Regions from separate parts of the Spiribacter curvatus genome, predicted to be linked through region 2. Evidence: predicted binding sites of a transcription regulator. Region 2 holds the regulator's gene; each other region holds the start of a gene.
What was found. The regulator sigma-54, encoded in region 2, starts transcription at its own class of promoters, with help from an activator protein. The targets are predictions, from matches to a motif close to TGGCANGNTNCNTGCTT.
Positions count from the first base shown of each region.

Region 1: a site for sigma-54 is predicted at 4,525-4,541, ahead of glnK (P-II family nitrogen regulator). Genes of this name have one in related genera too.
Region 3: a site for sigma-54 is predicted at 1,807-1,823, ahead of SPICUR_RS05885 (amino acid ABC transporter substrate-binding protein). Genes of this name have one in related genera too.

Region 1 covers NC_022664.1:253,687-264,127, reverse strand. The annotation lists gene argS (arginine--tRNA ligase) at 1-1,165, shown strand, start outside; gene SPICUR_RS01290 (SPOR domain-containing protein) at 1,168-1,815, shown strand; gene SPICUR_RS01285 (NAD(P)-dependent oxidoreductase) at 1,842-2,726, opposite strand; gene SPICUR_RS01280 (ammonium transporter) at 2,849-4,096, opposite strand; gene glnK (P-II family nitrogen regulator) at 4,119-4,457, opposite strand; gene ubiK (ubiquinone biosynthesis accessory factor UbiK) at 4,709-4,990, shown strand; gene SPICUR_RS01265 (YifB family Mg chelatase-like AAA ATPase) at 5,037-6,566, shown strand; gene SPICUR_RS01260 (D-amino acid dehydrogenase) at 6,596-7,858, shown strand; gene SPICUR_RS01255 (monovalent cation:proton antiporter family protein) at 7,880-9,877, shown strand; gene SPICUR_RS01250 (c-type cytochrome) at 9,906-10,415, opposite strand.
Region 2 covers NC_022664.1:1,573,974-1,584,414, forward strand. The annotation lists gene SPICUR_RS07690 (calcium/sodium antiporter) at 1-920, shown strand, start outside; gene SPICUR_RS07695 (KpsF/GutQ family sugar-phosphate isomerase) at 932-1,906, shown strand; gene lptC (LPS export ABC transporter periplasmic protein LptC) at 1,908-2,465, shown strand; gene lptA (lipopolysaccharide transport periplasmic protein LptA) at 2,446-2,967, shown strand; gene lptB (LPS export ABC transporter ATP-binding protein) at 2,973-3,704, shown strand; gene SPICUR_RS07715 (RNA polymerase factor sigma-54) at 3,766-5,193, shown strand; gene hpf (ribosome hibernation-promoting factor, HPF/YfiA family) at 5,216-5,542, shown strand; gene SPICUR_RS07725 (PTS sugar transporter subunit IIA) at 5,548-6,024, shown strand; gene SPICUR_RS07730 (HPr kinase/phosphorylase) at 6,021-6,458, shown strand; gene rapZ (RNase adapter RapZ) at 6,449-7,297, shown strand; gene SPICUR_RS07740 (PTS sugar transporter subunit IIA) at 7,294-7,722, shown strand; gene SPICUR_RS07745 (HPr family phosphocarrier protein) at 7,709-7,996, shown strand; gene mgtE (magnesium transporter) at 8,016-9,371, shown strand; tRNA gene SPICUR_RS07755 (tRNA-Met) at 9,376-9,452, opposite strand; gene ychF (redox-regulated ATPase YchF) at 9,507-10,441, opposite strand, start outside.
Region 3 covers NC_022664.1:1,183,400-1,193,840, reverse strand. The annotation lists gene SPICUR_RS05890 (amino acid ABC transporter permease) at 1-638, opposite strand, end outside; gene SPICUR_RS05885 (amino acid ABC transporter substrate-binding protein) at 729-1,748, opposite strand; gene SPICUR_RS05880 (iron-containing alcohol dehydrogenase) at 2,004-3,146, shown strand; gene SPICUR_RS05875 (TRAP transporter small permease subunit) at 3,193-3,717, shown strand; gene SPICUR_RS05870 (TRAP transporter large permease) at 3,717-5,087, shown strand; gene SPICUR_RS05865 (TRAP transporter substrate-binding protein) at 5,092-6,174, opposite strand; gene SPICUR_RS05860 (biotin transporter BioY) at 6,291-6,854, shown strand; gene SPICUR_RS05855 (MBL fold metallo-hydrolase) at 6,866-7,819, shown strand; gene SPICUR_RS05850 (hypothetical protein) at 7,816-8,613, opposite strand; gene SPICUR_RS05845 (flavin monoamine oxidase family protein) at 8,610-9,689, opposite strand; gene SPICUR_RS05840 (BCCT family transporter) at 9,701-10,441, opposite strand, start outside.

The DNA of each region.
Region 1 (10,441 bases), 610 kb from region 2:
CGGCGACTACATTCACGGCATTGCCCGCGATCTCGAGGCCAGTGGCGGCGAGCGCTACCGCATCACTGCCGCCGAGCTCACCACCGGGCTACCGGCGGATGCCAATGCCGGCGGCGATAAGGAAGCGCATATCGACGCACTGGTCGAACGGGCCCGCGCCTGTCTGGGTGAGACCCGTTACCAAGAGGTGCTTGAAGCCGCCGTTAGCACCATCACCGGAGACATCGACGAGGACCTCGCCGCCTTCGGTGTTCGCTACGATCGATGGTTCAGCGAGCGGGCATTGGTGAAAACCGGTGCCGTCGAGCAGGCACTCGAGCGCCTTCAGGAGGCGGGCAAACTCTATGATTCGGACGGTGCGCTGTGGTTCCGATCCACCGATTATGGCGATGACAAGGACCGCGTCGTCCGGCGTGCGGATGGCCAGACGACCTACTTTGCCTCCGACATCGCCTATCATCTGAATAAGTTCGATCGCGGTTTCAGCCATGCCATCGACGTATTCGGCGCCGACCACCACGGCTATATGGCTCGGGTACGGGCGAGTCTCGCCGCCTTCGACCATCCGCCCGAGGCGCTCACGTTCCGGCTGGTGCAGTTCGCGATTCTCTACCGCGGATCCGAGCGACTGCCGATGTCGACCCGCTCCGGCGAGTTTGTGACACTGCGCGCACTGCGCGAGGAAGTGGGCAATGACGCGGCACGATTCTTCTACGTCATGCGCCGCCCGGAACAGCATCTGGACTTCGATCTGGAGCTCGCGAAATCACAGTCCAACGACAATCCGGTGTACTACATCCAGTACGCTCACGCCCGGGTCTGCAGCGTACTGCGACAGCTCGAGGAGCGCGGTCTGCACCATGACCGGGACATGGGCCTTACCGCACTGGAACGGCTGACCGCCGATCACGAGCAGTCACTGATCGATTCGCTCGGTCGCTACAGCGAGGTACTGGAATCCGCCGCCGCCAGCCATGAACCCCATCAGCTCGCGGCCTACCTGCGCGAACTGGCCGGCGCGTTCCACACTTACTACAACGCCCATACCTTTCTGGTGGACGATGAGGCGCTACGGGACGCCCGGCTCACGCTCATCCAGGCGGTCCGGCAGGTGATCCACAATGGTCTGGCGCTGCTCGGCGTATCGGCACCGGAACGCATGTAGGCATGGCCGCGAAGCGCAACACGACAAGACCGCCGGCCCGCAAGAGCAGTGGTCAGGCGAGCCGGAAGACCCGATCCGGCAATAGCGCTAAAAGCAGCCGGATGCCGTTTGCATGGGGGGTGACCGGGCTCGCCATCGGGCTGATGGTGGCGCTTGTCGTGCATCTCGAGCATCGCCGGCCGGATACGGCCGCACCGGACGAAACGGCCACCACCGCCGATAGTGACAACGCGACGGCCGGTGGATCTGACCAGCCGCGATTCGAGTTCTATCGTCTGCTCAACGAGCAGGAGGTGGAAGTCGCTGAGGAAGAGACGCCGGCGAGTGACTCAGGGACACAGGCGCTACCCGAGGCCGAGTCCCCCACGGAACCGGCCCCCGACAGCGATCCAGCACCCGCATCCGAGGAGGGCAAACGCTACCTGCTCCAGGCCGGCAGTTTCCGTCAGGCGGCGGATGCCGATTCGCTGAAGGCGAAACTCGCCCTACTGGGGATCCAGGCCCGCATACAGGCCGTTGAGCTACCCGGCGGTGAGACCTGGCACCGGGTCCGCGTCGGCCCGTTCAGCGAGCTCCAGCAAGTCAACGGCGTCCGGGCGCAGATGGCCGATCAGGAAATCGAATCGATCCTGCTTCAAGCAGGGGGATAGCCCGCCGCCGCGACCGGTTCCTGCGTTTAGAGGCTTTTGCGGTTGCCGGACGCGAACAGGTCGCGCTTGAGCCGGAACAGCGCCGAGGTGTCCTCCTCGCCATACCCCTGCTCGAGGAGACGTTCGTAATGCTTGATCGTCATCTCCACCAGGGGGAGGCTGACGTCCAGCTTCTGCAGCAGGTCGCGGCACAGGTTCAGGTCCTTGTGATGCAGAGAGACGCGGAACCCGGGCTCGAAGTCCCCCGCCAGTATCCGGCTGCCGCGGCGCTCGAGCAGGCGGCTGCCCGCCGCGCCGCCGGTAAGGACCGGGAGCAGACGCTCAGTATCCAGACCACTCGCCTCGGCGAATGACAACGACTCGCTGATCGCCTGCACCAGGCCCGCTACCATGACCTGATTGACGGCCTTGGCGCGCTGACCATAGCCCACTGGCCCGAAATGCGTCGCACCACTGCCGATCGCCTGCAGCGCCGGACGGATACGCTCAAGCACGTCGGGATCGCCACCGACCATGATCTGCAGTGTGCCGGTGTCGGCGCCCTCGGGGCCGCCGGTGACCGGCGCATCGAGGAACTCCGCGCCGCGCGCCCGCAGCGTCTCGGCAGCGGCCTCCGCCGTATCCACGCCAATGGTTGAGGTATCGATCACCACATCGCCCTTGCTGACGCCATCGGCCAGTGCACCGACGACCTCACGGACATCCTGATCGGCACTCACACAGGTGATCACGACATCACACAGTCGCGCGAGCGCCGCTGCATCCTCGGTCAGCGGCACCTGCAGCTCTTCGGCCAGCGCCTCACCATTGGCCCGCGTCCGATTCCAGACGCCGGCCAGCAGACCCGCGGCTGACAGGTTCCGGGCCATTCCACGGCCCATAACACCGAGTCCGGCAACACCCACTTTCATGATTCTCTCCTTTGATGGATCAGACAGCGTCAGGCCCTGCAGTCTAGCAGGGCATTCTGCGACCCCACACAAAAAACGGGCGCCCGAAGGCGCCCGTTGAGCGTGGATTCAACCGATCCGCATCAGCGCGAGTAGTTGAATTCCGGGTAAGCCTCGACACCGCATTCGACGATATCCAGGCCGGTCTCTTCCTCTTCCTCGGTCACGCGGATTCCGACGACCGCCTTGAGGATGCTCCAGAGGATATAGCTGACGCCAAAGGTCCAGACGAAGATCGTGGCGATACCGATGAGCTGTGCACCGAAGCTGGCGCCTTCGGACCAGAGCGGGACCACAAGGAGGCCCCAGATACCGGCCGTCCCGTGAGCCGAGATGGCACCGACCGGATCATCAAGCTTGAGCTTGTCGAGCCCGACGATCGAGAAGACCACCAGCACACCGCCCACGACTCCGATCAGCGCGGCCGCGAGCAGGCTCGGGACATTCGGCCCGGCCGTGATGGCCACCAGCCCCGCAAGGCCTCCGTTCAATGCCATGGTGAGATCGGCCTTGCCGAACATCAGCCGGGCAGTGACCAGCGCGGCCACGGCACCGCCAGCGGCGGACAGGTTTGTATTGGCGAACACCAGTGCCACTGCGTTGGCGGAGCCCACATCGGACACCTTGAGTTCCGAGCCACCGTTAAAGCCGAACCAGCCGAACCAAAGGATGAAGACACCCAGCGTGGCGAGCGGCATGTTGGCGCCAGGGATTGGCTTGACCTCGCCGTTCGGGCCGAACTTGCCCTTGCGCGGACCCAGCACCATCACCGCCGCGAGGGCTGCAGCCGCGCCGAACATGTGGACGATGCCGGAGCCCGCGTAGTCCGAGTAACCGATATCGGCAAGGAATCCACCGCCCCAGCTCCAGAAACCCTGGATGGGATAGATCACGCCGGTCAGGATCACGGTGAACAGCAGAAAGGCCCAGAGCTTCATCCGCTCGGCCACCGCGCCGGAGATGATCGACATCGCCGTTGCCACGAACACGACCTGGAAGAAGAAGTCCGACACGTTCGAGTAGTAGGCATCGCTGCCGGCGGCCACATCGGCCGCCGCATTGTCAGCGGCCCCCAGAATCCCGCCGAAGGACGGAATCAGCGAGCTCATGCCGCTGCCATACATGATGTTGTAGCCCATCAGCATGTACATGATGCAGGCGATGGAGTAGAGCGCGACGTTCTTGGTGAGGATCTCGGTGGTGTTTTTCGAGCGCACCAGGCCCGACTCAAGCATAGTGAAGCCAGCGGCCATCCACATCACCAGTGCGCCCGAGATCAGGAAGTAGAAGGTATCCAGCGCATAGGCCAGTTCGTTGAATTCTGCAGACATATTTCAGACTCCCAGTGATGCCTTAGAGTGCGTCTTTGTCGGTTTCGCCAGTGCGGATGCGTACCGCCTGTTCGATCGCCGCGACAAAGATCTTGCCGTCGCCGATTTTCCCGGTATTGGCCGCCTTGCTGATGGCCTCCGTCGCCCGCTCGACGAGGTCATCGCCAAGCGCGACCTCGACTTTCATCTTGGGCAGGAAATCGACGACATACTCGGCGCCGCGATAGAGCTCGGTATGGCCTTTCTGACGGCCGAATCCCTTGACCTCGGTAACGGTGATGCCCTGTACGCCGATCTCCGAGAGTGACTCCCGGACATCGTCGAGTTTGAAAGGCTTGATAATCGCAGTGATCAGCTTCATGCCTGAACTCCCCTATCGGGACCGGACAAGACCGGCACCCATGAACGATATAAATGCATCTGGGTATATGCAGGGACCATGCCAACGGGCGATCACCAGTGCCTGGCGGGGATCAAATGCTCGCTCACGGTTCATTGCACCGAATAAGTGCAATCACCGTTCGTCAGTTGCACCAAAATCAACGCGCCGGGTGGATTGGGAATTCCCCGTCAACGGCTTAGACTGATCGCAAAGACAACGGAGGCCGAATAATGCTCGATCCGAAACAGTTCGATGAAATGGCGAAGCGTTTCTCCGAGAACCTGCCCAGCGGGCTGAGGGACTTTCAGGCGGAAGTCGAAAAAAATGCCCGCGTAGCGCTGCAGAGCACCTTCAATCGCATGGAGCTGGTCACCCGCGAGGAGTTCGATGCCCAGGCCAAAGTACTGGCCCGCACCCGCGAGCGGCTTGAGGCCATGGAAGCGCGGGTCGCAGCGCTCGAAGGCAATGCACCGATGGCCGATCAGTCAGCGCCGGACGACGCCAGCGAGTAACCCTGCCGCCTCCGACCATTCGCTTCGCACAGGGAGGTGCGTTGCCATGTCACTGGCACTCATTCAGGCCCGCGCCGCCGTCGGGATTGACGCACCGCGCGTGGATGTCGAAGTCCATCTCGGTGGTGGCCTACCCTCGCTATCCATTGTCGGGCTACCCAACACGGCCGTGCGCGAGGCGCGGGACCGCGTCCGTGGGGCGCTGACCACCAGCGGTTTCGAGTTTCCCCGCCGGCGCATCACCGTCAGCCTCGCCCCCGCCGATCTGCCCAAGGACGGTGCCCGCTTCGATCTGGCGATCGCACTGGGCATACTCGTGGCATCCGGCCAACTGCCCCGTGAGCGGCTCGACAATACCGTGGTCTGCGCCGAACTCGCCCTGTCCGGCAGTCTCCGACCGGTCAACGGCACGCTGCCGGTGGCGTTGCGCTGCGCGGCGGCGGGGGAATCGCTGGTCGTCGCGAACGCCAATGGCGCCGAGGCGGCACTGGCCGGCGGTGAGGTATATGGTGCCGATCATCTGCTCGACGTGTGCCGCCATCTCACCGCTACCTCCTTCCTGCCGGCGGCCCAACCGGATACGCCTGTCAATCCGCCTCAGCCACTCGATCTGAGTGATGTCATCGGTCAGTCCCACGCCCGGCGCGCCCTGGAAATCGCGGCAGCCGGTGGGCACAGTCTGCTGTTATCGGGACCACCGGGCAGCGGCAAGAGCCTGATGGCCGCCCGATTGCCGGGGCTGCTGCCGGCGATGAACGATACCGAGGCCATGGAATCAGCATCACTGCACTCCATTGCCAAGGGGCAGTTCGATCCCCGCGACTGGCGTCAGCGGCCGTTCCGAAGCCCACATCACAGCGCCTCGCCTCGGGCACTGACAGGCGGCGGCGCCCGTCCGCGGCCCGGCGAGATATCACTGGCCCACCACGGCGTCCTGTTCCTCGATGAGCTCCCCGAGTTCCCGCGCGAGGCGCTGGAGGCCCTGCGAGAACCGCTGGAGACCGCGGAGATCAGTATCTCCCGCGCCAGGGCCCAGATCCGCTTTCCTGCGCGTTTCCAGCTCGTTGCGGCCATGAACCCCTGCCCCTGCGGCCATCACGGCGAGTCCGACCACGATTGCCGCTGCACACCCGGCCAGATCCGCCAGTACGGCAACCGCATCAGCGGACCACTCCTCGATCGCATCGACCTGCAGATCAACGTCCCACGGCTGACCGCCACCGAACTCGACCAGGCCCGAGAGGGCGAGCCAACGGTCACGGTAGCGGCCCGGGTCGAGGCCGCACGCGCCCGACAGATCGATCGTGACGGTCTCGCCGCTACCCATCTCCCGGTCAACGTCATGCGTCGCGATGCCGGTCTGGACCCGGCTGGCCAGGCCCTGATGAAACAGGCGACAGAGCGTTTCGCGATGTCCGCGCGCGGATGGCATCGATGCTGGCGGATTGCCCGGACCATCGCCGATCTGGAGGGCACCACGGCGATCCGGGAACACCATGTCGCCGAGGCGTTGTCTTATCGGGAGCGGGTCCGATCTGACCCCCCGCGGAGACCGTTCCGCCCTGCAGCAGGTTAGACTGGTGGCGATGCGTTGAAGGAGGTTCTGTGCATATCACCGTGATTGGCGGCGGCCTGGTGGGCATAACGACCGCCTGGTATCTGCTCGACAGCGGTCATTCCGTCACGCTGGTGGACCGTGCGCCTGAACTTGCCTCGGAAGCCAGCCACGCCAATGGCGCTATGCTCCACGCCAGCCATACCGAACCCTGGAATACCCCCCAGGCACTCGGCCAATTGCTGCGCTGGATCGGCCGCGAGAACTCTCCGCTGCTGTTACGGCCCACGGCAATCCCCAGCCTCGTTGGCTGGGGCGTGGGCTTTCTGCGTTACAGCCGGGCGCACCACCATGCCCGCAACACAGCGGTGAATGCGCGCCTCGCGGTGTATAGCCTCAGACTCATGCGCGAGCTTGAAGACCGCGTGGCGATCGACTACACCCAGCAACATGCCGGTATCCTGAAGATTTTCCGCAGCGAGGCGGAAATGCAGACCGCGCACACCAGCAGCGCCTTGATGGCGGATGCCGGAGTACGTCACGAGGCACTGTCACCGGCCGCCGTCAGCGACTATGAGCCTGCGCTCGCCGACATTGAGGGCGATCTCGCAGGCGGTTTTTTCTATCCGGACGATGCCAGTGGCGATGCCCGGATTTTCTGCCAGCGCCTCGGCGAGGCGGCTGTCGAAAGGGGGCTGACGCTCCGGCTGGGAGAGTCCGTTCGAGATCTTCGGGTCGAGGCAGGTCGGTTGCAGACCATCGAGACCGATCACGGCACCATCGACGCCGATGCCTTCGTACTGGCGACGGGCGCGGAGGCACCGCGTCTGGCCCGTCAGGTCGGCGTCCGTCTGCCGATCCGACCGGTCAAAGGCTACTCCGCGACGCTGCCGGTGGGAGGCATCGAGGCAGCACCGGCGATGCCAATCATCGATGATGGCCGCAAGATCGTTATCACGCGCCTGGGTGACCAACTGCGCATCGCGGGTACGGCGGAGTTCACCGGTTATGACAGGACCATCCGACCACAGCGTGTACGCACCGTCCTTGAACAGGGACTGGCGAACTTCCCGGCCCTGACGGCTCAGATCGATGCCAGCGCCGCTGAGCAATGGGCCTGTCTGCGGCCGATGACCATCGACGGTCCCCCGATCCTCGGCGAGAGCGGTGTCAGCGGGCTTTATCTGAATACCGGCGCCGGCCACCTGGGCTGGACATTCGCAGCCGGCGCCGGCCGGGTCGTTGCTGATATGATCGATGGACGGACGCCGGCGATCGATCTCGCCGGTCTGACCCTCAATCGCTATCGCTAGCCCGGGAATCAATCAGAACGCATGGACGGCCTGCAAAGCATCATCCTGCTATTGGCGACCTCGGTGGCGGCCGTCGCACTTTTCCGACGCCTGTCGCTGCCACCGATCATCGCCTATCTGGCGGTGGGCATAGCGCTCGGTCCATCGGCGCTGGGCCTCGTCCCGGAGACCGAGAGCACACATCTGATCGCCGAGTTCGGCGTGGTCTTTCTGCTGTTCACGATTGGTCTGGAGTTCTCGTTCCCCCAGCTGCATGCCATGCGCTGGGCCGTGGGCGTACTGGGTGCCAGCCAGGTACTGGTTTGCCTGGTGCTGTTCGGCGGGATCGCCTGGTGGATGACCGGTTCACCGGAAATCGCGCTGGTGCTGGGCGGTGCCCTGGCCCTGTCCTCCACCGCGATCGTGACCAAGCAGTTGACCGAGCAGGTCGAGATCCACACCCGGCATGGCCGGCGAGCCATTGGCGTGCTGCTGTTCCAGGATCTGGCCGTTGTCCCGCTGCTGATCGCGATCCCGATTCTCGCCGGCAACAGTGATCATTCCCTGCCCGTCGAGATGGGGCTCTCACTGGTCAAGGGCGTTGCGGTATTCGGAGCGATGGTCTGGATCGGGCGCAAGGCGCTGCGGCCGATCTTCCACGAAGTCGCCCGGGCGCGCTCCAACGAGCTTTTCACCCTGACGGTCCTGCTGATCGCCGTCGCGGCAGCTTGGGTGACCCACCTGGCCGGCCTGTCCCTCGCCCTTGGCGCCTTCCTCGCCGGCATCATGCTGGGCGAGACCGAATACCGCTATCAGATTGACGCCGATATCCGGCCATTCCGTGATGTGCTGCTGGGGTTTTTCTTCATCACCGTTGGCATGGTGATCAACGTCCCGGTCCTCATGAGTGGCATACACTGGGTGCTGTTGATCGGGCTCGGCATGATGGCCGTGAAGCTCCTACTGGTCTATGCCATTGCCCGCAGCGTCGATGGGCCTCTGGATTCAGGCCGAACAGCCCTGATCCTCGCCAACGGTGGTGAGTTCGGTTTCGCGCTGATTGCCCTGGCGATCAGTGCCGGTCTGATGACATCGGCCATGAGCCAGCTGGTGCTGGCCGCCATCGTTATCAGCATGGTCGCGGCACCGTTGCTGATCCGTTACAACGACCGGCTGGTACAGGCGGTGCTGCGGCCTGCCGCCAACGATGCAGATCCATCCGAAATGGACTCGGAGGTCTCACGGGTCGCGGAACCTCTGTCCAATCACGTCATCCTGTGTGGCTATGGGCGGACCGGTCAGAACATCGGCCGCTTCCTCGATCAGGAGGGACTCCCGTTCGTCGCCCTGGACCTCGATCCAAAACGGGTAGAGGAGGCGCGTAACGCCGGCGATCCGGTCAGCTACGGCGACTCGGAGCGGCGCGAGATCCTCCATGCGGCCGGACTCGGCCGGGCACGGATGATCGTGCTGAGCTTCGACAACCCGGCTAGCAGCCTCAAGGTGCTTGAGCACACCCGCTCGGAGCGGCCGGATATCCCGATCATCGTGCGGACGCGCGATGATCGATGGATCGACCGTTTCGAAAAGGCTGGGGCCACCGTCGTGGTGCCGGAAATCCTGGAGGCGAGCCTGATGCTTTCTTCACATGTCCTGGCGCTACTGGAGGTCCCCCTGGCAAGGGTCTTCCGGCGTGTCCGGGATGTGCGGGGCGACCGCTATCGGCTGCTGAAGGGGTATTTCCACGGCGCCGAGCGCGTGGATCTGGAAAAGGTCGGACGTTTCCGCGAGCAGCTCCACGCCATTACGCTCAGCGGCAATGCAAGTGCGGTTGGCCGTCAACTGAGCGATCTCCACCCTGAATCGATCGGGGTAACGGTCAATGCGGTGCGCCGCGGCGGGATCCGTGGCCCACAACCATCACCCAACACCATTCTGCGTGAGGGTGACGTACTGGTGGTCTACGGAACGCCCGAGGCGCTGGAGCACGCCGAGCACATCCTCCTTGGCGGCGAGGCGGTGGCTGTCTCCAACTCGTAATGGCGGCTGGCCAGATCGATGGCCGGAATCAGGACTCGGGGACTTCCAGCCCGGTCTCGGATTCCACCATCCATTCAATCGCGGCGCGGATTTCCTCCTCGGAGGCTGCCCCGCCCTGAGCTGGCATGTTGCCGTAGCCATTGGCCACATTGCCGATCAGGGTTTCCCACCCCTTGCTGACCCGATCACCCCAGGCGCCGGCATCGCCGACGGCCGGTGCATTGAGGAAATCGCCCTGATGACAGGCGATGCACACCGCCTGCGTCACCTGTTCGCCACTGCGCACTTCTGTAACGCCGCCCGACTCTTCGGACTCCTCGGCCGAGGCAATGGCTGGTGCGGGCTCGCCGCTGAGCCTGACCGCGAACGAAGGCGACATGTTCTCTGTGGCGCGCTCCTGCGCCAATGCCTCACGGGCAGGGTCGTCATCACCGAACAACGAGTTCGCGATCACAATGAGCAGAACCGTAACGCCCAGCAGCGTGGCAATGACCAGGGCGAAATTACGGATGAAGGCACTATCCTGCTCGGCGCTCACTTGGTAATCCTCAATCTTCAGGGCTA
Region 2 (10,441 bases):
GGAGCGCCGACCGCTTTGTCGATGGCAGTTCTGCCCTTGCCCGTCACCTCGGTGTATCGAGTCTGCTCATCGGCCTGACCGTGGTGGGCATCGGGACCTCCCTGCCGGAAATGCTGGTCTCCACCATCGCCGCGCTCGAGGGCACGCCGGGTATTGCACTGGGCAACGCACTGGGATCGAATATCGCCAACGTCGGGCTGATCCTGGGGACCACCGCACTGGTCAGCCCGCTGATCATCGGTAGCGGGATCCTGCGCCGCGAGTTCCCGCTGCTGATGTTCGTTGTCGTGGCGACCGGTGCCCTCCTCGTCGACGGCACACTGTCGCGCCTGGACGGCCTGCTGCTCCTCGCCGGCATGGTCGGCGTCCTCGCCTGGATGGCCTGGCAGTCGCGCCACGCCCGGAGCGACGATGCCCTGATCAGCCGCGAACTCGCATCGGCGGTGCCGGCGGCCATGCCGCCCCGCCAGGCGATGCTATGGACCGCTACAGGGCTTGTCATCCTGATCGCCAGCTCACGGATTCTCGTCTGGGCGGCGGTGGCACTGGCAAGCCGACTGGGTATCAGCGACCTAGTGATTGGTTTGACGATCGTCGCCGTCGGCACCAGCCTGCCTGAGCTTGCGGCCGGTATCGCCAGCGTGCGGCGCGGCGAGGGCGAGCTCGCGGTGGGCAATATCATGGGCTCGAATCTCTTCAACCTGCTGGCGGTACTGGGGATTGCCGGCGCCATCGCGCCTTTCAGCTTTGATATGAGCGGGCTGGCGAGGGATTACGGCATCATGACCGGCTTCATGCTGGCGATCGCGGTCATGGGCTTTCTGGTCGGCCAGCGCGGTCGGTTGAATCGATGGGAAGGCGGGGTGCTGGTCATTGCCTACCTCGCGTATCAGGGGCTGCTGTTCTACAGCCAGGGTTAAGGGCCAAGACAATGACTGCGGATACAGACTTCTGTCGCCTCGGCCGTGCCGTCGTTGAGACCGAAATGGCGGCGCTCGACGCGCTCCAGTCCCGTATTGACGGGACCTTTGCCGATGCCTGCCGGTCTCTGCTGGCCTGCAGCGGACGCGTGGTCGTGCTGGGGATGGGCAAATCAGGGCATATCGGCGGCAAGCTGGCGGCGACGCTGGCAAGCACCGGTACCCCGGCGTTTTTCGTCCATCCGGGCGAGGCCAGCCACGGCGATCTGGGGATGATCACGTCCGGGGACTGCATCATCGCCCTGTCGAACTCCGGGGAGACGGAGGAGATCAATCGACTGCTGCCGGCCATCAAGCGCCGCGGACTCGATCTGATCGCCATTACCGGCAATGCCCGATCGACGCTTGCCGGCGCCGCGACCATCCACCTCGACGCCGGTGTTGATGCCGAGGCCTGCCCCCTCGGTCTCGCGCCCACCGCCAGCACGACGGCCGCGCTGGCGATGGGCGATGCGCTGGCGATCGCGCTGCTCGATGCGCGCGGATTCACCGCCGAGGACTTCGCGCACTCCCACCCGGGTGGCCGTCTCGGCCGACGCCTGCTGCTACGTATCGAGGACCTGATGCATACCGGCGAGGCGATCCCTGTCGTGCTGCCGGAGACGACAATGGCCGATGCGTTGCTGGAGATGACCCGTAAGGGGCTGGGGATGACCGCAGTGGTCGATTCGCAACGGCAGGTGTTGGGCATTTTCACCGACGGTGATCTGCGCCGCGCGCTCGATGAGGGTGTGGATGTCCATGCCACGGCGATCGACACCGTCATGACCGCCAATCCACGCTGTGTCGAGGTCTCGCAGCTCGCCGCCGAGGCCCTTGCCGTCATGGAACGGCACAGCATCAATGGGCTGCTCGTGAATGATGCAGCGGGCTGTCTGTCCGGGGCGCTGAATATGCACGACCTGCTGCGCGCGGGCGTTGTCTGACGTGCGCCGGGCAGCCATCGGCCTGCTGGCGATGATCCTGGTGGCACTGATCGGCTGGCGGATGATCGGGACCGACAGCGGTGATCGCACTGCCAGCGTGGGTACTGAATCGGCACTGGCGGCCTACGCCCGCGATGTCACGCTGACCACAACCGATGTCGAGGGTCATGTCGCCTGGCGGGTGCGCTCCCCGAATGCCCGCCAGAACCGCGGCGACGAGGCCTGGCGACTGGCCGCACCGGAGTGGCGCGTGGCAACCGATGAGGGCGCACCCTGGCGCGGGCACTCCGATCACGCCTGGATCGGACCCGAGCAGACACAGGCGCGCCTGACCGGCCATGTCGTCATCGAGCGCGAGCGCCCCGCCGGTATGACCCGGCTGACAACCACGCTGCTGGAACTCGAGATACCCGAGCGGTATGCCGAGACCGACCGCGCTGTGACGCTGACGCAACCGGGCACCCGGATCGATGCCATCGGCGCCCGCGCCTGGCTCGATGAGCGGCGTATCGAGCTACTGAACAATGTAAGGGGACGACATGATGCGGCTTCATCCTGAATACCGCCTGACCGGCGCCATTCTGTGCCTCCTGATCGGATTGCCAGTGGCACACGGCCAGGACGGCACCAATGACGCCAGCGCGCCACCGGTTGAACTCATCGCCGACAGCGCGGAGGTGGATGATGCACGGGGCATCAGCGTCTACCGCGGCGAGGTGGTGCTGACCCGGGGAAGGCTGCGCATCGAGGGCGATGTCATGCATGTCTACGCCGACGATGACGGCCGGCTGGAGCGTGTCACCGTCGACGGTGCCCCGGCCACTTACCGGGAGACACTGGCCGATGCGGCTACCCGGCATGCCGAGGCACCCCGCATGGAGTATTTTGCCATCGGCCCCGAGCGGCTGATCCTGCGCCAGGGCGGACGGCTGTGGCAGGGCGACAATACAGTTACCGGGCGGGTCATCACTCACTACCCCCAGGCCGGCCGAACGGTGGCAGAGAGCGGTGATGACGATGCCGAGCGCGTCAATGTCACTGTGACGCCGGCAACGGATTGAATCGGATGACACGGAATCGACTCGAGGCAAACGGTCTGTATAAGGCCTATCGCGGCCATGCGGTCGTCGATGGGGTGTCTCTCGGGCTGGAGAGCGGCGAGATCGTGGGGCTGCTCGGCCCCAACGGCGCCGGCAAGACCACAAGCTTTTACATGATCGTCGGCCTGATCCGCGCCGATGGCGGCGATATATGGCTCGACGGCGAGACCATCACTGGACTGCCCATGCACACCCGGGCGCGACGGGGAATCGGCTATCTGCCCCAGGAGGCATCCGTGTTCCGGCGCCTGTCGGTGGTCGATAACCTGCTCGCCGTGCTGGAGACCCGCGATGATCTCTCACGGACCCGCCGCTTCGAGCAGGCCGATGCCCTGATGGAGGAGTTCAGCATTGGGCATCTGCGCGAGCAGTCCGGCATCAGCCTCTCGGGTGGAGAGCGCCGGCGCGTGGAGATTGCCCGGGCACTCGCCGCCGATCCACGATTCATTCTCCTCGACGAACCATTCGCGGGTGTCGATCCCATTTCCGTCGGTGACATCAAGGGCATCGTCCGCCACCTCGCCGATCGTGGCATCGGCGTTCTGATCACCGATCATAATGTCCGCGAGACATTGGCGCTCGTCGATCGGGCCAGCATCCTCAATGCCGGCCGGGTGATCGCCGATGGGACACCCGCGACGATTCTCGACAATGCCGAGGTGCGTGCCGTCTACCTCGGCGAGGACTTCCAGCTCTGAGACTGGCGAGGGGTTCACGCCCGGCGTTAGTCTGGTGCCATCAAAGAGGGCGCGGGAAACAATGAAGCAATCGCTTGAACTTCGGGCCAGTCAGCAGCTGACCATGACACCACAGCTACAGCAGGCGATCCGGCTGCTGCAGCTGCCGGCCGCCGAGCTGAGCCTGGAGATCCGCGAAGCGCTCGAGTCGAACGTCATGCTCGAGCCGGATGATGACACCGACACAGCGGCCGCCGACGAGCAGTCCGAAGCGCCCGGCGAGCCAGCGGTCGACCCATCGGAAGCGGTACTGGGGTCGAGCGCCACCGATGCGACCCAGTTCGGCGAAGGCATCACGGTCGCCGACCACTGGGATGAGCCCGGCAGCGGTGATGACTCCCTCGACCGTCATGCAGCCCCGTCCGGCTCGCTACAGGATCATCTCCAGTGGCAGGTCGATCTCTCCAGCCTCGGTGAGCGGGACCGGCGCATCGCCGCCGCATTGATCGATGCTCTCGACGAACGGGGTCATCTGACCGAGCCCCTGGCTGATCTGCTCGAGACGCTCGGAGGTGACGGGGATATCGACGAGGATGACGTCAATGCGGTGCTGACGATCCTCCAGCACATGGATCCCATCGGCGTCGCGGCGAGCGATGCCCGTCAGGCGCTGCGCATCCAGATCGATGCCATGCCGAGCGGAACGCCCGGCCGGGCGGTGGCACGGCGGGCCATCGACGCCGACTGGAAGCTCTTCGGTAGCGCTCAGCAGTCGGTCCTGCGGGATCGACTCGGTGTCGATCAGGCGACGCTGGATGAGGCCCTGCGGCTTATCCGCCAGCTCGATCCGCACCCCGGCTCACGATTCGGCGAGACCCGGACCGAGTACGTCGTCCCCGACTGCCGGGTCCGGCGCGTCAATGGCCGCTGGCAGGTGGAGATCAATCCGGAGGCGTCCCCCCGGATCCGCGTCAATGATTACTATGCCAGCCTGATCCGGCGTGGCGATGGCAGTCGCGATAACAGCCTTCTGCGCGAGCACCTGCAGGAGGCGCGCTGGCTGATCAAAAGCCTGCAGTCCCGGGGTGAGACCCTGCAGCGGGTGGCTGAGTGCATCGTCGAGCGCCAGCAGGGCTTTCTGGAGTATGGTGAAGAGTCCATGCAGCCGCTGGTGCTGCGCGATGTCGCCGAGGCGATCGATATGCACGAGTCCACGGTCTCACGGATCACCTCCCGCAAGTACATTCTCACCCCCCAGGGCACGCTCGAATTCAAGCAGTTTTTCTCGAGCCATGTCCCGACCGCCGATGGGGGTGAGTGCTCGGCGACCGCCATCCGCGCCAGAATCCGGCGCCAGATCGCGGCTGAAAAGCCCGCTCGTCCGCTCAGCGACTCACGACTCACCGAGATGCTCCGCGACGAGGGGATTCACGTCGCACGCCGCACCGTCGCCAAATACCGGGAAGTCATGGGCATTGCCTCATCCACCGAACGCAAACGTCTGGGCTGAGAAGACAATAAAAGGGGAAACCATGAAAATCGACGTCACCGGCCATCATGTCGACATCACCGACGCCCTCCGCGACTACGTCGAGGAGAAGTTCGAGCGCCTCGAGCGCCACTTCGATCATGTCGTCGATGTCCACACGATCCTGACCGTGGAAAAGAAGACCCGGAAAGCCGAGGCGACCATGGTGGTCAGCGGTGCCCGGCTGTTTGCCGAGTCCACGGCCGATGAAATGTATGCCGCCATCGACCTGCTGGTCGACAAGCTGGACCGGCAGGTCGTCAAGCACAAGGAAAAGCGCAGCGACCATCACCGCGAGCAGGGACGCGTCGGCGACAACCTGGAACCCTGACTGCCATGCAGCTGACTCGATTGCTCTCGGCGGAGCGCACGCGCTGCGGCGTCACCGTCACCAGTAAAAAACGTGCGCTGGAGCGCCTGAGCGAGCAGCTCATGGCCGATATCCCGGCAGGCAGCGATGCGACACGCAATATCTTCGAGGGGCTCACGGTTCGTGAGCGCCTCGGCAGCACCGGCCTTGGCCATGGTGTCGCCCTGCCCCATACCCGCAGTCCTGATATCGAATCGCCGCGCGCGGCGCTGATCAGGCTGTCGACACCCATCAGTTTTGACGCCGCCGACCGCCAGCCCGTGGATCTTCTCCTCGCCCTGCTGGTGCCGGAGCACAGCAATGACGAGCATCTGCGCATCCTCGCGCGCCTGGCCGAACTGTTCAGGGACGAACGACTCTGCGACCAGTTACGGAACTGCAACAGCGATGCCGAGCTCTATGCCATCATCACGGGCAAGGATGACGGGAACACCGCTGGATGACGCAGATCCCCGGCACGTTAGTGAGTGTCAACGGTCGCGGGATTCTGCTGCGGGGCGCAGCCGGCATGGGCAAAAGCGATACCGTGCTGATGCTGCTCCGCGATGGGCATCAGCTGATCGCCGATGATGCAGTGGATGTGACGATCGCGGCGGGACAGCTGACCGGCCGATCGCCTGCCGGCACGCCGGGTCTGCTGTGCCTGCGCGGACCGGGACTGTTTGATGTCACCCGCCGCTTCGGTCCGGAGGCGACCGCCACCAGTGCGTCCATTGACTGGGCGGTCGAGCTGACCCGGGAGCGGCGTCCGGCGACCTCACAGACCGACTGGCAGTCGGTCGTGATCGCCGGCATTCGGATCCCGCAGATCGCCCTTTCGCCGGATCGGCCGGTGGCGGAACTTATACAGGTGCTGGAGGTGGGGACATGCGACTGATCATCGTCAGCGGACTGTCCGGCTCGGGCAAGAGTGTCGCGCTGGCAACGCTCGAGGACTCGGGCTTTTACTGTATCGACAATCTCCCCGTCGATCTGCTGGACGCCTTCGGTCGGCATATCGCCGAGAGCGGCGATGACACGGACTACGCCGTGGGCATCGATGCGCGCAACCGGCCGCTGTCGCTGGGTCGCTTCCCGGGCATTCTCGACGCCCTCGCCGATCAGGGGATCAGCACCGAAATCGTGTTCCTCGATGCGGATGACGACACCCTGCTCAAGCGCTTTTCCGAGACCCGGCGACGCCATCCGCTCAGCGGACCCGACATGCCACTCAACGAGGCGATCCGTGGCGAGCGGCAGCGGCTGATGCCGCTCAATGAGCGCGCTGATCTGACGGTGGACACCTCACGCACCACGCTCCATGAGTTACGCCGCATCATCCGTACCCGACTGGCGGAGTCGGGCAATCACCTGTCGGTGCAGCTCGAGTCGTTCGGCTACAAGCACGGCTCGCCCACCGACGCCGACTTCGTCTTTGACAGCCGCTGCCTCCCCAACCCGCACTGGCAGCCCGATCTCCGTGCCCTGACGGGACGCGATGCCGCCGTTTCGGATTTCCTCACCGACAGCCCACTGGTATCCCGTTACCTCAAGCAGATCCGTTCTTTCATGGATGACTGGCTACCGGTGTTCGAGGCGGAAAACCGCAGCTATCTGACCGTCGGCATCGGTTGCACCGGTGGCCAGCACCGCTCGGTCTATCTGATCGAGGCGCTGGCCACCCATCTGCGCGATCAGGCGATCAGCGTAACGGTCCGGCACCGAGAGCTGCCATGACCGTTGGCCTGCTGCTCATCACCCACCCCGGGGTTGGCGACGCGCTGCGTGAGACCGCAGCGGGCATCCTCCAGCCGCTGCCGCTGGCGGTCGCCAGCATCAGCCCCGGCGAGGGTGAGACGCCCGAGGCGACGCGCGGCCGGATCGAGTCACTCGCCGATGACATCGATGCCGGCGACGGCATCGTGCTCCTCACCGATGCGTTCGGCGCCACGCCCGCCAATATCGCTGTCGCGGTCGGTCGCGGCCGTGGCTATCCGGTGATCACCGGCGTCAATCTGCCCATGCTGCTGCGGGTACTCAACTATCCGGAACAGTCCGTCGCCGCCCTCGCGGAAACAGCCCTGTCAGCGGCCCGCGATGGTATCCTTCAGGCCACACCGCCAGCGATCGGCCATCACGAGGCGAACCATGGGGTCGGATGAGTCGCGCTACCGGTGCCCATTGCGGATCGTCAACCGACTCGGCCTCCACGCACGGGCGGCCGCCCGATTCGCCACGGCGGCGGGGGAATACGAGGCCGAAGTCACGGTGCATTTCGGGGGGCACTCAGCCAACGGCAAGAGCATCATGGGGCTGATGATGCTGGCCGCCGGCCAGGGCAGCGATCTCGAGCTGGTTATCGAGGGAGCCGATGCCGAGCAGGCGCTGGAGAGCATTCAGGCGCTGGTCGCCGATGGCTTCGGTGAAGCCGACTGACCGGAGACAGGACCACCCCATGATCGAAGAGCGTGAGCAGAAACAGGGCCGGATTGCCGAGACGGTCACCGACCACCTGCAGGATGGCACGCTGCCGGAAGCCAAGCGCATGCTCAATGCGCTCCACCCCTCGGAAATCGCCAATCTACTGGAGTCATTCCCCCCCGCCCAGCGCAAGGTCCTCTGGGAGCTGGTGGATGAGGAAATCGATGGCGAGGTCCTCCTCCAGGTCAATGACGAGGTGCGTGGCGGCCTGATCCGGGAGATGGATGAGCGTGAACTCCTCGCCGCCACCTCCGGCATGGATATGGACGATCTTGCCGATTTCATGCAGGACCTGCCCCGGACCCTGACCGGAGAGATCCTGCACTCGCTGGACAACCAGAACCGTCAGCGCCTTGAGGCCGTCCTCGCCTACCCTGAGGACAGTGCCGGCGGGCTGATGAATACCGACACGGTGACGGTCCGGCCCGACGTGAGCCTGGACGTGGTGTTCCGCTACCTGCGCATGCGTGGCGAGATGCCCGAGCTCACCGATCATCTGTTTGTGGTGAGTCGGTTTGACCACTTCCTCGGGGTCCTCCGGGTGAGCGATCTGCTGACCCGTGATCCGGCCGGCCGCGTCGAGGACCTGCTGATCACCGAGGCCGTGGTGATTCCTGCCGAGATGTCGGATCGTGACGTCGCGCGCATGTTTGAGGATCGGGATCTGATATCCGCGCCGGTGCTCGACAGCCGGGGCCGGCTGATCGGACGGATCACCATCGATGACGTCGTGGACGTGATCCGGGACGAGGCCGAGCAGTCCATCCTCAGCATGGCGGGTCTGGGCGAGGAGGAAGACCTGTTCGCGCCGGTCTGGTCGAGCACACGGCGGCGCGCCGGGTGGCTGGGTCTGAACCTGGTGACCGCGCTGCTCGCCGCCTATGTCATCGGCCTTTTCGAGGCGACCATCCAGGAGGTGGTGGCGTTGGCGGTGCTGATGCCGGTGGTGGCCAGCATGGGCGGTATTGCCGGCACACAGACGCTGGCACTGGTGATCCGGGCCCTGGCGCTCGGCCAGATCGCTACCCGTAACACCCGAGCGCTACTCCTCAAGGAACTGGGGATCGGTCTGCTCAACGGGCTGCTATGGGCCGCGGTACTCGCGGGCGTGGCCCTGGTCTGGTTCGGCCGACCCACCATCGGTGTCATCATCGCCGCTGCGATGACCATCAACCTGGGGACCGCGGCCGCGTCCGGCGTACTGGTACCACTGATACTCAAGCGCTTCGGGATTGATCCGGCACTGGCCGGTGGCGTCATCCTGACCACGGTCACCGACATTGTCGGGTTCACCGCGTTCCTCGGTCTGGCGACGCTGTTTCTGTTGTAGAGACTGGTGGCTACGGGTGGATTCGAACCACCGACCCCATCATTATGAGTGATGTGCTCTAACCAGCTGAGCTACGTAGCCTGATCGAGGAGGCGAAAGTATCCAGTGCGCGGCGGTATGTGTCAAACCCCGCCGTCACACATTGAACCGGAAATGGCAGACGTCGCCCTCGCGCATGATGTATTCCTTGCCCTCGAGCCGCATCCGCCCCGCTTCCTTGGCAGCCTGTTCGCTACCGGCCTGTAGATACTCATCCACCGCGATGACTTCGGCGCGGATAAAGCCACGCTGGATATCGCTATGGATGCGGCTTGCCGCCTCCGGAGCCGTTGCGCCCGCCGGCACCGTCCAGGCCCGCACTTCCTTGGGACCCGCCGTAAAGAACGTCTGCAGGGCAAGGAGCGAGTACCCCGCCCGGATCACCCGGTTGAGTCCCGGCTCTTCCAGATCATACGCGGCCAGCATCTCGCTGCGCTCCTCGGCGTCAAGCTGTGAGAGCTCCGCCTCAATCGCAGCGCACACTGGCACGACCCGGGCGTTCTCCCGCGCCGCAAGCTGCTCGAGGTCCGTCAGGGCCTGATTACCGCTGAGCCCCTCTTCGTTGACGTTGGCGACATAGAGAATCGGCTTCGCGGTCAGCAGGTGCAGTTCCCGCAGCACCTCCCGGCCACTGTCATCCAGTTCCTGCGCCCGGATCGGCTGCCCGGCATCAAGCCCGGCCGCCATGACCTGAAGGGCGTCGCGGATGGCGATCGCCGCCTTGTCACCGGACTTCGCCCGTCGACCATACCGATCGAGCGCCTTGTCCACGGTCTCCATATCCGCCAGCAACAGCTCGGTGTTAATGGTTTCGATGTCGGCAACCGGGTCCACGCGTCCCTCGACATGGTGGACGTCCTCGCTCTCGAAGCAGCGCACGACATGCGCGATCGCGTCGGTCTCGCGGATGTTGGCGAGAAACTGATTGCCCAGTCCTTCGCCCCGTGACGCACCGGCGACGAGCCCGGCGATGTCGACGAACTCCATGGTCGTGGGGACGACGCTCTTCGGCTGCACGAGCGCAGCCAGCT
Region 3 (10,441 bases), 390 kb from region 2:
CCCGTGGCGGCCTGGCGGCGTCGTGCCCAGATGACGAGCGTTGTGGACACGATCAGCGCGATCACAAGCGTCATGCCCATCCAGCCCGCACCGGATTCAAAGACGGGCTTGGGAATAATAATGCCGCGGTTGCTCAGAAAAGCGACTCCAGCGACCTCGGTCGCCTGCCGTGGTCCGGGCAGGTTGCCAAGCACAGCGAAGTACCAGAAGAAAATCTGCAGCAGCAGCGGTACGTTACGGAAGATTTCAATGTAGGCGAGCGCCAGTTTGGCGACCAGCCAGTTGGTCGAGAGCCGCGCGATACCGACAATAAAGCCGACAATCGTCGCGAAGAGGATGCCCAGTCCGGACACCAGGAGCGTGTTCGTCAGTCCCACCAGAAAGGTGCGGCTGTAGGTCATGGTCTCGTTGTATTCGATGAGACTCATGATGATGCCGAAGCCCGCGGTTTCGTTGAGGAACCCGAAACCCGTCTTGATACCCCGGCTTTCCATGTTGGTGATTGTGTTCTGGAAGAGCGTATAGCCGACCCAGGCGACGGCGGCCATCGCGATGATCTGGAATACCAGGGAGCGGACCCGCGGGTCGTTCCAGGGCTTGGGGTTTCCCGGCCTAAGCGGCCCCTGATCACTGCTCATTGATGCCGGCCTGTTCCCGTTATTCGGTAGTCTGGGAGATACCGGGGATCGATGATCGATCCCCGGTATCGTTCATGCGAACCGGTGCAATTACCGGAATGGGGGTGCGTAGAGGATGCCGCCCTCCGTCCAAAGCTCGTTGTTGCCCCGGTTGAGGCCGAGCGGCGTATCCGGTCCGACGTTACGCTCAAACATCTCGCCGTAGTTGCCCACCTGCGTGATGACTTCGACCATGAAGTCGTCATCAAGGCCGAGGATTTCGCCCATGTTGCTGGACTCGCCGAGGATGCGCTGAACGCTGGGATTGTCGGAGTCCATCATCTCGTCGACGTTATCCGCGGTAATGCCGTACTCCTCGGCATTGATCTGACCGAACAGGACCCACTTGACCACGTTGAACCACTCGTCATCGCCCTGACGGACGACTGGGCCCAGCGGCTCCTTGGAAATGATCTCGGGCAGGATCTCCGCGGATTCCGGATCGGACAGCTGCGTTTTCAGGGCCGCCAGCTGCGAGGTGTCCGAGGTGAGGACGTCACAGCGGTTATTGTCGAAGCCCTGCGCACTGGCCTCGGACGTATCGAAGACGATCGCGTCGTATTCCATGTCATTGGCCCGGAAGAAGTCGGCCAGGTTGAGCTCGGTCGTGGTGCCGGCCTGGGTACACACGGCTGCGCCATCGAGGTCATAGGCACTGTCGACGCCGAGCGCCGTCTTGATCAGAAAGCCCTGGCCGTCGTAGTAGTTCGTCCCGGTAAAGTTGAGCCCCAGCGATGCGTCGCGGGTGGTGGTCCAGGTGGTGTTGCGCGACAGCATGTCGATCTCGCCCGACTGCAACGCGGTGAATCGCTCGGCGGCCGTGAGTGGGATGAATTCCACCGCATCGGCATCACCAAGGACTGCCGCGGCGACGGCGCGACAGGTGTCGACGTCAATACCGCTCCAGTTACCGCTGCTGTCGGGTTGCGAGAACCCGGGAAGCCCATTGCTGACGCCGCAGCGCATTTCGCCCGCATCACGGACTTCCTCCAGCGTGGCAGCCTGCGCTGAGCCTGCGAAGGCCAGTAGCCCGGTGGCTGCGAGCCCCATGGTCATGATTGTCTTTTTCATTCCTGCTTTCCTCTCTTTTCAACGAGGGTGTGCAAAGCCAGTACGGCACTCATTAAGGACGCAAAGTCCATGCCAAGCGTGCCGTTTCTCCTCCTCAGGCACCCTCAGCCGGGTGTGCCGATCACCTTTATGTCATGGATGCACCATCCTGGACAAGGCTATCAGCCACTGCACCGATAAGGCGCGTTGCAGCGGCGTGGACGCTGCCTCGACGGCCTGCGAGCATATACGCTCATTTCTTTTGCGAGAGCGCCCATGGAGCTGGCCTTCGATCTGCATCTGCCCCGCCATATCCGCTTCGGCCGCGACGCCGCCGCCAGTGGCGCGGAGACGGTGGGTACCAGGGGTCAACGACCATTGCTTATTCATGGTGCGAACCCTCGACGATCGCAATGGCTCGTCGACGCGCTGACTGCCGCCGGTTGTCCGCCGATCACCTTTGCCTGCCCGCACGAGCCGGATGTCGCGCTCATCGAGGCGGCGGTCGCCACCGGACGTCGCAGCGGTGTGGATGTCGTGGTCGGCCTGGGTGGGGGCTCGGTCATCGACACCGCCAAGGCTGTCGCGGGACTGATCCCCGCCACCGGCGAGGCAGTGGACTACCTGGAAGTGGTGGGGAAGGGGGCCGCATTGGATGCCGCGTTGCTGCCCTTTATCGCACTGCCGACCACGGCCGGTACCGGCACCGAGGCGACCCGCAACGCCGTTATTGACGTCCCCAGCGCGCGCCGCAAGGTTTCGCTGCGCGACCCCCGACTTTTGCCCGCTGTGGCGATCGTTGATCCCGCGCTCACCGACCACACCCCCGCAGCGGTCACACTCCCGAGCGGTCTGGATGCCATCACGCAGGTGATCGAACCGTTCATCAGTTGCCGCGCCAATCGCTTCACCGATGCCCTGTGTCGCGATGCCATCCCGCTCGGGATTGATGCGTTGCGCACGCTCATGGCGCAGGAGGATTCCGCCGCGCGCGATACCATGGCGTGGGTGAGCCTATCCGGCGGACTGGCCCTTGCCAATGCGAAACTAGGCGCCGTGCATGGCCTGGCCGGACCGCTCGGGGGAATGACCGACATGCCCCATGGCGCGATTGCCGGGGCGTTACTGCCGGCCGTGTTGCGGGCGAATCGAGCGGCGACCGACGGGCGAACGGCCGACCGGATCGGGGAGGTCGAGCACTGGATCGCCAAGGCACTTGGCTGCGAGGTCCACAGCGCGATCGATCATCTGGCGGTCTGGGCGCGGGCGCAGGGTCTGCCCGGGTTGGGTGATGCGGGCCTGGATCCGGCGGAACTGCCGGTCATCGCTGAGGCGGCGGCGCGGTCCTCGTCGATGCAGGGCAATCCCGTGGTGCTGCCTGCAGAACGACTGGTGGAAGTGATGGAACAGGCGTGGTGATCCGCGCTTGTCGGCGCAATAGCGCTTCGCCATACTTCGCAGCCTGATGCGAGTATTGCTGCGTTTGTCTCGGGCCATCGACGCCCTGAACGATCGGGTCGGCATCGTCCTGCGGGGCGTGGCGCTGCTGCTGATCGCGCTTGGAGTGATTAATGTCGTTGGACGTTACCTCGGTGCCCGACTGGGAATGCAGCTCTCATCCAACGCTCTGCTGGAAGGCCAGATCCAGGCCTTTGCGATCATCTTCCTGCTCGGCAGTGCCTATCTGCTGCGCCACGATGGGCATATCCGGGTCGACATCCTGCAGACTCGGTTCAGTCGCCGATTACGCGCCTGGGTGGACCTGCTCGGTACGCTACTGGCCCTCGTTCCGTTCTGTGGGGTCATGATCGCGTATGGCATCGACTACGTCGCTCTGGCCTGGTCACGCCTTGAGGTCAGTCCCAATCCCGGTGGGCTTCCGCTCTACCCGATCAAAACGGTGCTCCTGATCGGCTTTACGCTGCTGCTGCTGCAGGGGGTCAGCCAGGCCATCAAGGCGGCTGCGACGCTACGTGAGCACGGGTCATGATGCTGATAGAGCTGTTGCCCCTGGCGATGTTCCCCGTCCTCCTCATGCTATTGCTGACCGGCTATCCGGTGGCGTTCGCACTCGCCGGGACGGGACTGCTATTCACGCTGATCGGTAGCGACTGGTTGCCGGGTCTGGGCATCAGCCTGCCCTGGGAGCCGCTGTTCCGAGTCGCGCGATTGAATATCCTGCCGCAGCGGGTCTATGGCTCGGTGATGGATAACTACACCCTGGTGGCCGTGCCGTTTTTCATTTTTATGGGCAGTATGCTGGAGCGATCCGGCCTCGCTGAGGATCTGCTGCAGACCATGGGGCGACTTTTCGGCCGGCTGCGCGGTGGCCTGGCCATCTCGGTGGTACTGGTCGGTATGCTGCTCGCCGCCGCCACCGGTGTGGTCGGTGCCTCAGTGGTGACCATGGGCGTGCTGGCGCTGCCGGTGATGCTCAAGTACGGCTATGACCAACGGCTCGCGACCGGGACCATTGCCGCGAGTGGCACGCTGGGTCAGATCATTCCGCCGTCGATCGTGCTGATCATCCTGGGTGATCAGATGGGCGTCAACGTCGGTGACCTGTTTGTCGGCGCCCTCATCCCCGGGCTGTTGCTCGGAGCGGCCTATATAGTCTGGATTGCCCTGGTGGCCTGGCGCCGTCCCCTTGCGGCACCGGCACTGCCGGACGGGGCGGATGACCGGGGTGCGGCGGGTGCGCTGTGGATCGCGGTCCTGCGCTGTCTGGTGCCGCCATTGGCACTGGTGGGGGCGGTGCTGGGGACGATCTTCTTTGGTATCGCCACGCCCACCGAGGCCGGTGCGATGGGTGCCTTCGGGGCCCTGCTGCTGGCACTCGCCTACGGCAAGCTGTCGTGGAATAACCTGTTTTCGGTCTCTGATACCACTGTACGGCTGACCGCAATGGTATTCACGATCCTGGTGGGGGCGACGGTCTTCGCCACGGTTTTCAGTGCCATGGGCGGCAAGTGGCTGGTGGAGGACTTCCTGCTCGCGCTCCCCGGCGGCGAACTGAGCTTCATCCTCTTTGTGATGCTGACCATCTTTGTGCTCGGCTTCTTCCTCGATTTCATCGAGATCACGTTCATTGTGGTGCCGCTGATCAGCCCCATCGCCGAGAGCTTCGGACTCAGTCCGCTGTGGTTTGCCGTGCTGATCGCAATGAATCTGCAGGCCTCTTTCCTGACTCCACCGTTCGGGTTCTCGCTTTTTTACCTGCGCGGAGTAACACCCGAGGCGGTGCCGACGCGGGCGATTTATGCGGGCATCCTGCCTTATATCGCCATTCAGCTCATGATGCTACTGGTCATTGTCGCCTTCCCTGGCCTCGTGACCTGGTTGCCGGGGCTTGCCGACTGAGCCTTCACTCGCTGTCGCGATAGATGAACTCACGGTAGCGGTAGCTGTTCACCTCATCCCAACCCCGCAGCCGATCCCGGAACGCCGACCAGTCGGCGTGGATACGGGCGTAGTCGGCGTTCTCCATGTCCTCGGCATGCACCTCGTCGGCACCCTCGCGGAAGGCGGCGAGGACCGGATCGGGGAAGTCGCGGACACTCACGCCATCGGCCTGGAGCTCCTGCAGGGCGATCGGGTTTTTCGCCAGATACTGGGCGGCCATCCAGTTATTCGCCTCGGCACAGCAGGCGCGGATCTGCGCCTGGATATCCGCCGGGAAGCGATTCCAGACATCGAGGTTGAAGTAGAAGCCGAGCATGGCGCTGGGCTCCGCCCAGCTTGGCAGGTAGTAATACTGGGCAACGTCCTGCATGCCAAGGATCTGGTCATCATAAGGGCCGACCCATTCGGCGGCATCAAGGGCGCCGCGCTCCATCGCGGTGAAGACCTCGCCGCCGGGCAGCTGCTGGATATTAACGCCGGCCTTGGCCATCGCCCGACCACCGTGCCCGGGAAAGCGCATCCTTAGGCCCTGAAGGTCCTCGGGTGAATTGATCTCGACGTTGAACCAGCCGCCGCACTGGGCACTGGTATTACCGCCGGGAAAGGCGATGAGATTGTCCTTGGCGTTGAGCTCGTCCCAGAGGGCCTGTCCGTTACCGGCGGTCATCCAGGCATTCTGCTGCTCCAGGGTCATGCCGAAGGGCAGGGACGTGAAAAAGCCGTGGGCAGGGTTCTTGCCAATGAAGTAATAAGGGGCGGTATGGCAGGCCTCAAACGCACCGCTGGAAACGGCATCATAGACCTCGACCGGACCAACCTCGGCGCCACCCGGAGAGGTCCGGGCGCGGACAGCACCATCGGTCATCGCCTCGATGCGACGGGCGAAATACTCCGCCGTCCCGTAGAGATTATCCAGTGACGCCGGCCATGAGGTGAGGAGGTTCAGGCGAAAGCGCTGCGGCTGTGCGATAACGGCCGGCGCATTCACACTGCCCGCCGCCACCAGTCCGGTACCCGCGCCTTTGATAAATCCACGTCGGTCCATGATCCCACTCCTCCGGTTAAAAGCGCAGGTTAATGCGGGCCCTCCGTCGCCCGCAATGGCTGACGGCGGGTCCCGGGTTTGCTACCGTTCCCATCAGATATTACAGGGAGTCCGTGATGACGACATACACACCGTCAATGGTGTCCGACTGGGCACGTGGCAATCGCTCGCGCCAGGTCGTCTCGGTGCTGGCAGGCACCGTCCTGCTGGCACTGTCGGCCCGGGTTGAAATCCCGTTCTGGCCCGTGCCTTTCAGTATGCAGACCTTTGTCGTGCTGGCGCTGGGTATGGTCTACGGGCCAACGCTGGGCGCCGCGACGGTCCTCGCCTATCTTGCTGAGGGACTGGTCGGGCTGCCGGTGTTCGTTGGCGGTGGCGGCCCTGCGTATCTGGCCGGTCCCACCGGCGGATATCTCCTGGGGATGGTCGCCGCGGCCTGGGTGGCTGGTTATCTGGCGCTCCACGGTTGGGCGCGGCACCCGCTGACAGCGATCGCCGCCGCGGCAATCGGTAATCTGCCGGTCTATCTAGTGGGGCTTCCCTGGCTGGCCGTCTGGGTTGGCGGTGTCGAGCAGGCCATCGTTGCTGGATTGGTGCCTTTCATTCCGGGTGCGATCCTGAAAGTGATCGGTGCCGGGCTCGTCGCTTGGGGCATGGCGCACATCACGCGCCGCCGCTAGGGACTAAGCCGATGTCGGCAGTGGCGATGGAGACGACCGGCGAGACCATTGCGCCGGGGTTGATCCAGATCGATACCGGGTATCTCCGCGCGGCGCACACGGCGGCCTATCTGGTGATCGAGGACGGCCATGCGGCGATCATCGATACCGGTGTCGGGCACAGCGTGCCGCGGATTCTGTCGTGTCTTGCCGGAAATGGCATCGATCGTGGCGCTGTCGACTGGGTAATCCCCAGTCATGTCCATCTCGATCATGCCGGCGGCGCAGGCGGGCTGATGGCGGCACTCCCCAATGCCCGTCTCGGAGTGCACCCCTCCGGTGAGCCGCATATGGTTGATCCGACGCGGCTGGAGTCCGGGGTGCGGGCGCTCTATGGCGATGCCTTCTTTGATCGGGAGTATGCGCCGCTGACGCCGGTGCCGCCGACGCGCATCACCGCACTCGATGATGGCGAAACGGTGGTGCTGGGCGGGCGACGGCTTCAGGTCATCCACACCCCCGGGCATGCCTGGCACCAGCTGAGCCTCTTTGACGAGGCATCATCGGTGCTCATTGCGGGTGATGCGTTCGGCGCCAGCTACCCCGGCTATGGCGAGGGTGATAGACCGTTTTTAGTGCCTGTCGTGCCGCCACCGCAATTCGATCCCGATGCCTACCGCGCTACCCTGGCACGGATCCGCACGCTGCAGCCACGCCGTGTGGCGCCGGCGCACTTCCCCATCATCGATGCGCCACTGGCCGCCGCGGACCGGCTTCAGGCCATGCTCGAGGCGGCCGTCGAGTGGAGCGCAGACGCACAAACCCCCGACGAGCTGCAGCAGTGGTTGGTCGAAGGCTGGGCGCAATGGCTGCCGGCCGACTGCGAGCAGCGGGCGTTTGAGCGGGACTTCGATCTGGACCTATGGCTCACCGCCGAGGGCTTATGGCACTGGCGGCGGAAACAGCAACGGCAGGCCGCGCGCTAGCCGCGGGTGACGCCGAGGATCCATCCCTCATAGGCGGCCACCGCCCGGGTTGAGGCATCCAGGGCGGGCTGCAGATAGCCTGCCAGTGCGCCGTCTCGATCGGTCTGCTGGAGCGCCCGGGCGACGCCATAGGCATCCTGCTGATCGGCTGTCCGCTCGCCGCGTGGAAAGTCGCCGGCCCAGATCGATGGATAGATCTCGGCGATCGCCGAATGGCCGGGCGGGATCGTCCAGCCATCGAACGGCCAGGCGTGCAGGCGTTGCCCCAGCCGTCGTCGCAGGTGGTCGAGCCAGGGCAGACCGGCATGAGTGGATTTGGCCACCGATCCGGGGACATCGAAGTGAAAGACCGACTTTGCGCCGACCGGCCGCTCGGTCAAACGCCGCCAGCGGGCATTCCCGGCCCGCGCTTTACCATCGCCGATCAGACCACGGCGGACCTGTTCGACAGTACAGTCCGTCTGGTCGGTGGGCCAGTGGACGCGAAAGTCGGCGAGAAACGCATCCCAGTCGGCGGCCTGTCCATACTGCTCGAACCAGGCCAGGGGAAAGGCAAATCCATGGTCGATGCCGACCAGCACGCGATCAGTACCTGATAGCCGGGTGATGAGCCACTCAGCGATGGCGCGGCGGCTCCAGTGACGTCGGCCCGCCGGGTCCATCCTGACCTCCCGGGCGGGCTGCGCCCCCTGTGCCTGATAGACCCGCAGCCCGGTCAGCCCCCGGTCAGGCGTCGCCGCCCCGGAATAGTCGATGCCGATGTAGGCGTCGAACTGCGGATCATCGTGATTCATGCGGCGTTTGAGCGCTGCGCGAGTGCCGCGTTAGCCGCGTTCTCGCCGGCCAGCAGGGCGCCTTCGATCAGGCCTGGGCTCTGATCAGCGGTCTCGGCCCCGCAAAACCAGAGACGGCCGTCGAGGTGGGACGATCGAAGGATCGATGGTCCCACTGAGGGATGGGCAGGCGGCTCATGGCGATCGGCCGTTGAACAGATCGCTGTATCCAGCGCCCAGTCCCGCAGGGCCACGGCGTCCGGCTGGGCCGCTTGCGGACCGAGACAGCGCGTGAGCTGGTCGATGATGGCCTGGTGCAGGGGTTCTGGATCGCGGTGCTCCGGCGGAGTTGATATGAAGCCGAACAGTGCCGCATCACCATCGGCGCTGGTATGGTCATGCGACTCGAACAGCGGCCCGATCCGACTGGCAATCCGACCCGAGAGCCCTTGCTCGCGCCAGAATGGTGTCGGATAGCGGATGACCGCCTTGGCCTGTGCGGCCATCCAGGTGGGCAGACCCGCCAGTGCCTGAACCACTGAGTGGTCGATGCCCGTCGGCAGCGTGATCCGCTCGGCGACAAGCCTTGGCGGTGCTGCGACCAGGACTTGCTCGGCCGTCACTATCGCACCGGCCTCGGTGTCAATCTGCAGGCGTCCGTCCGTGCGTGCCGTGATCGACCGAACACTCTGATGATAATGAATAGCGTCGTTGGCCAGCGGCGCTGCCATGACCTCCACCAGTCGGCTTGGTCCGCCGACGATCCGTGCCATACCGTGCTGCCCGGGGAGTTGGTGACGGAATGGCTGCGCCGCGAATCCGTCCAGTACCGCATCTCCCTGCTCGTATTGATCAAAGATCGGTGTCTCCAGCCGATCCAGCCAGCGCTGGACGCCAGGCTGGAAGGGCGGCCAGACCCAGGAGGGCCCAAGATCACCGATCAGTCGGTCATCGTCCGTTCGAAGTCCGTCAATACGCCCGCCGATCCGATCGCTGGCCTCGAGGAGCAACGGCGTGACGCCATGGGCTTTGGCGACACGCGCCGCAGTAACGCCGGCCAGACCGGCACCGATAATCGCCAGTGATGTTTCTGTCATGGTGTTGTTCCCTAACGAATGGGCTGGATATCCGTGCCCAGTGATTCGTAGCGCAATGCCCGCACAAGGCTGACACAGCAAACCACGAGGATGACCGCCACCGGCAGGCCGGCGGTCAGAGCCCCCGTCTGCAGGCCCTGCAGCGCGGTTTCACCGCCGACCAGCAGGAGCGTCGCGGCAACGGCGCCTTCGGTGATACCCCAGATCACACGCTGGCGCCGCGGAGAGTGCCTGGCACCCCGTGAGATCAGCGCATCCACCACGAATGTCCCGGAATCGGAGGAGGTGATGAAGTAAGTGGCGATGAGCAGTGTCGCCAGGGCCGAGGAAAGCGTTGTCCAGGGAAGCTCGGCGAGGGTGAGGTAGAGCGCCACTGTTGTATCCTTGCTGACGGCTGCTGCGATGCCGGCGTCGCCACCGAAGACCTCCATGTGCAGCGCGGTCCCTCCGAAGACGGTAAGCCACGCGAATACAAACAGCGTTGGCAGGGCGAGGACGCCGACGATGAACTCGCGAATGGTCCGGCCGCGCGAGATCCGAGCGATGAAAATGCCGACGAATGGCGACCAGGCAATCCACCAGCCCCAGTAAAACATGGTCCAGTCCTTGTGCCACTCGGTGCTCTTCATGGCGCCGGTGGAAAGGCTCATCCCCACCAGTTGCTGGAAATAACCCCCAATTGAATCGAGAAAGAAGCGAACGAGAAACAGCGTGGGGCCCGCAATGAAGATGAACGCGAGCAATAGCAGGGC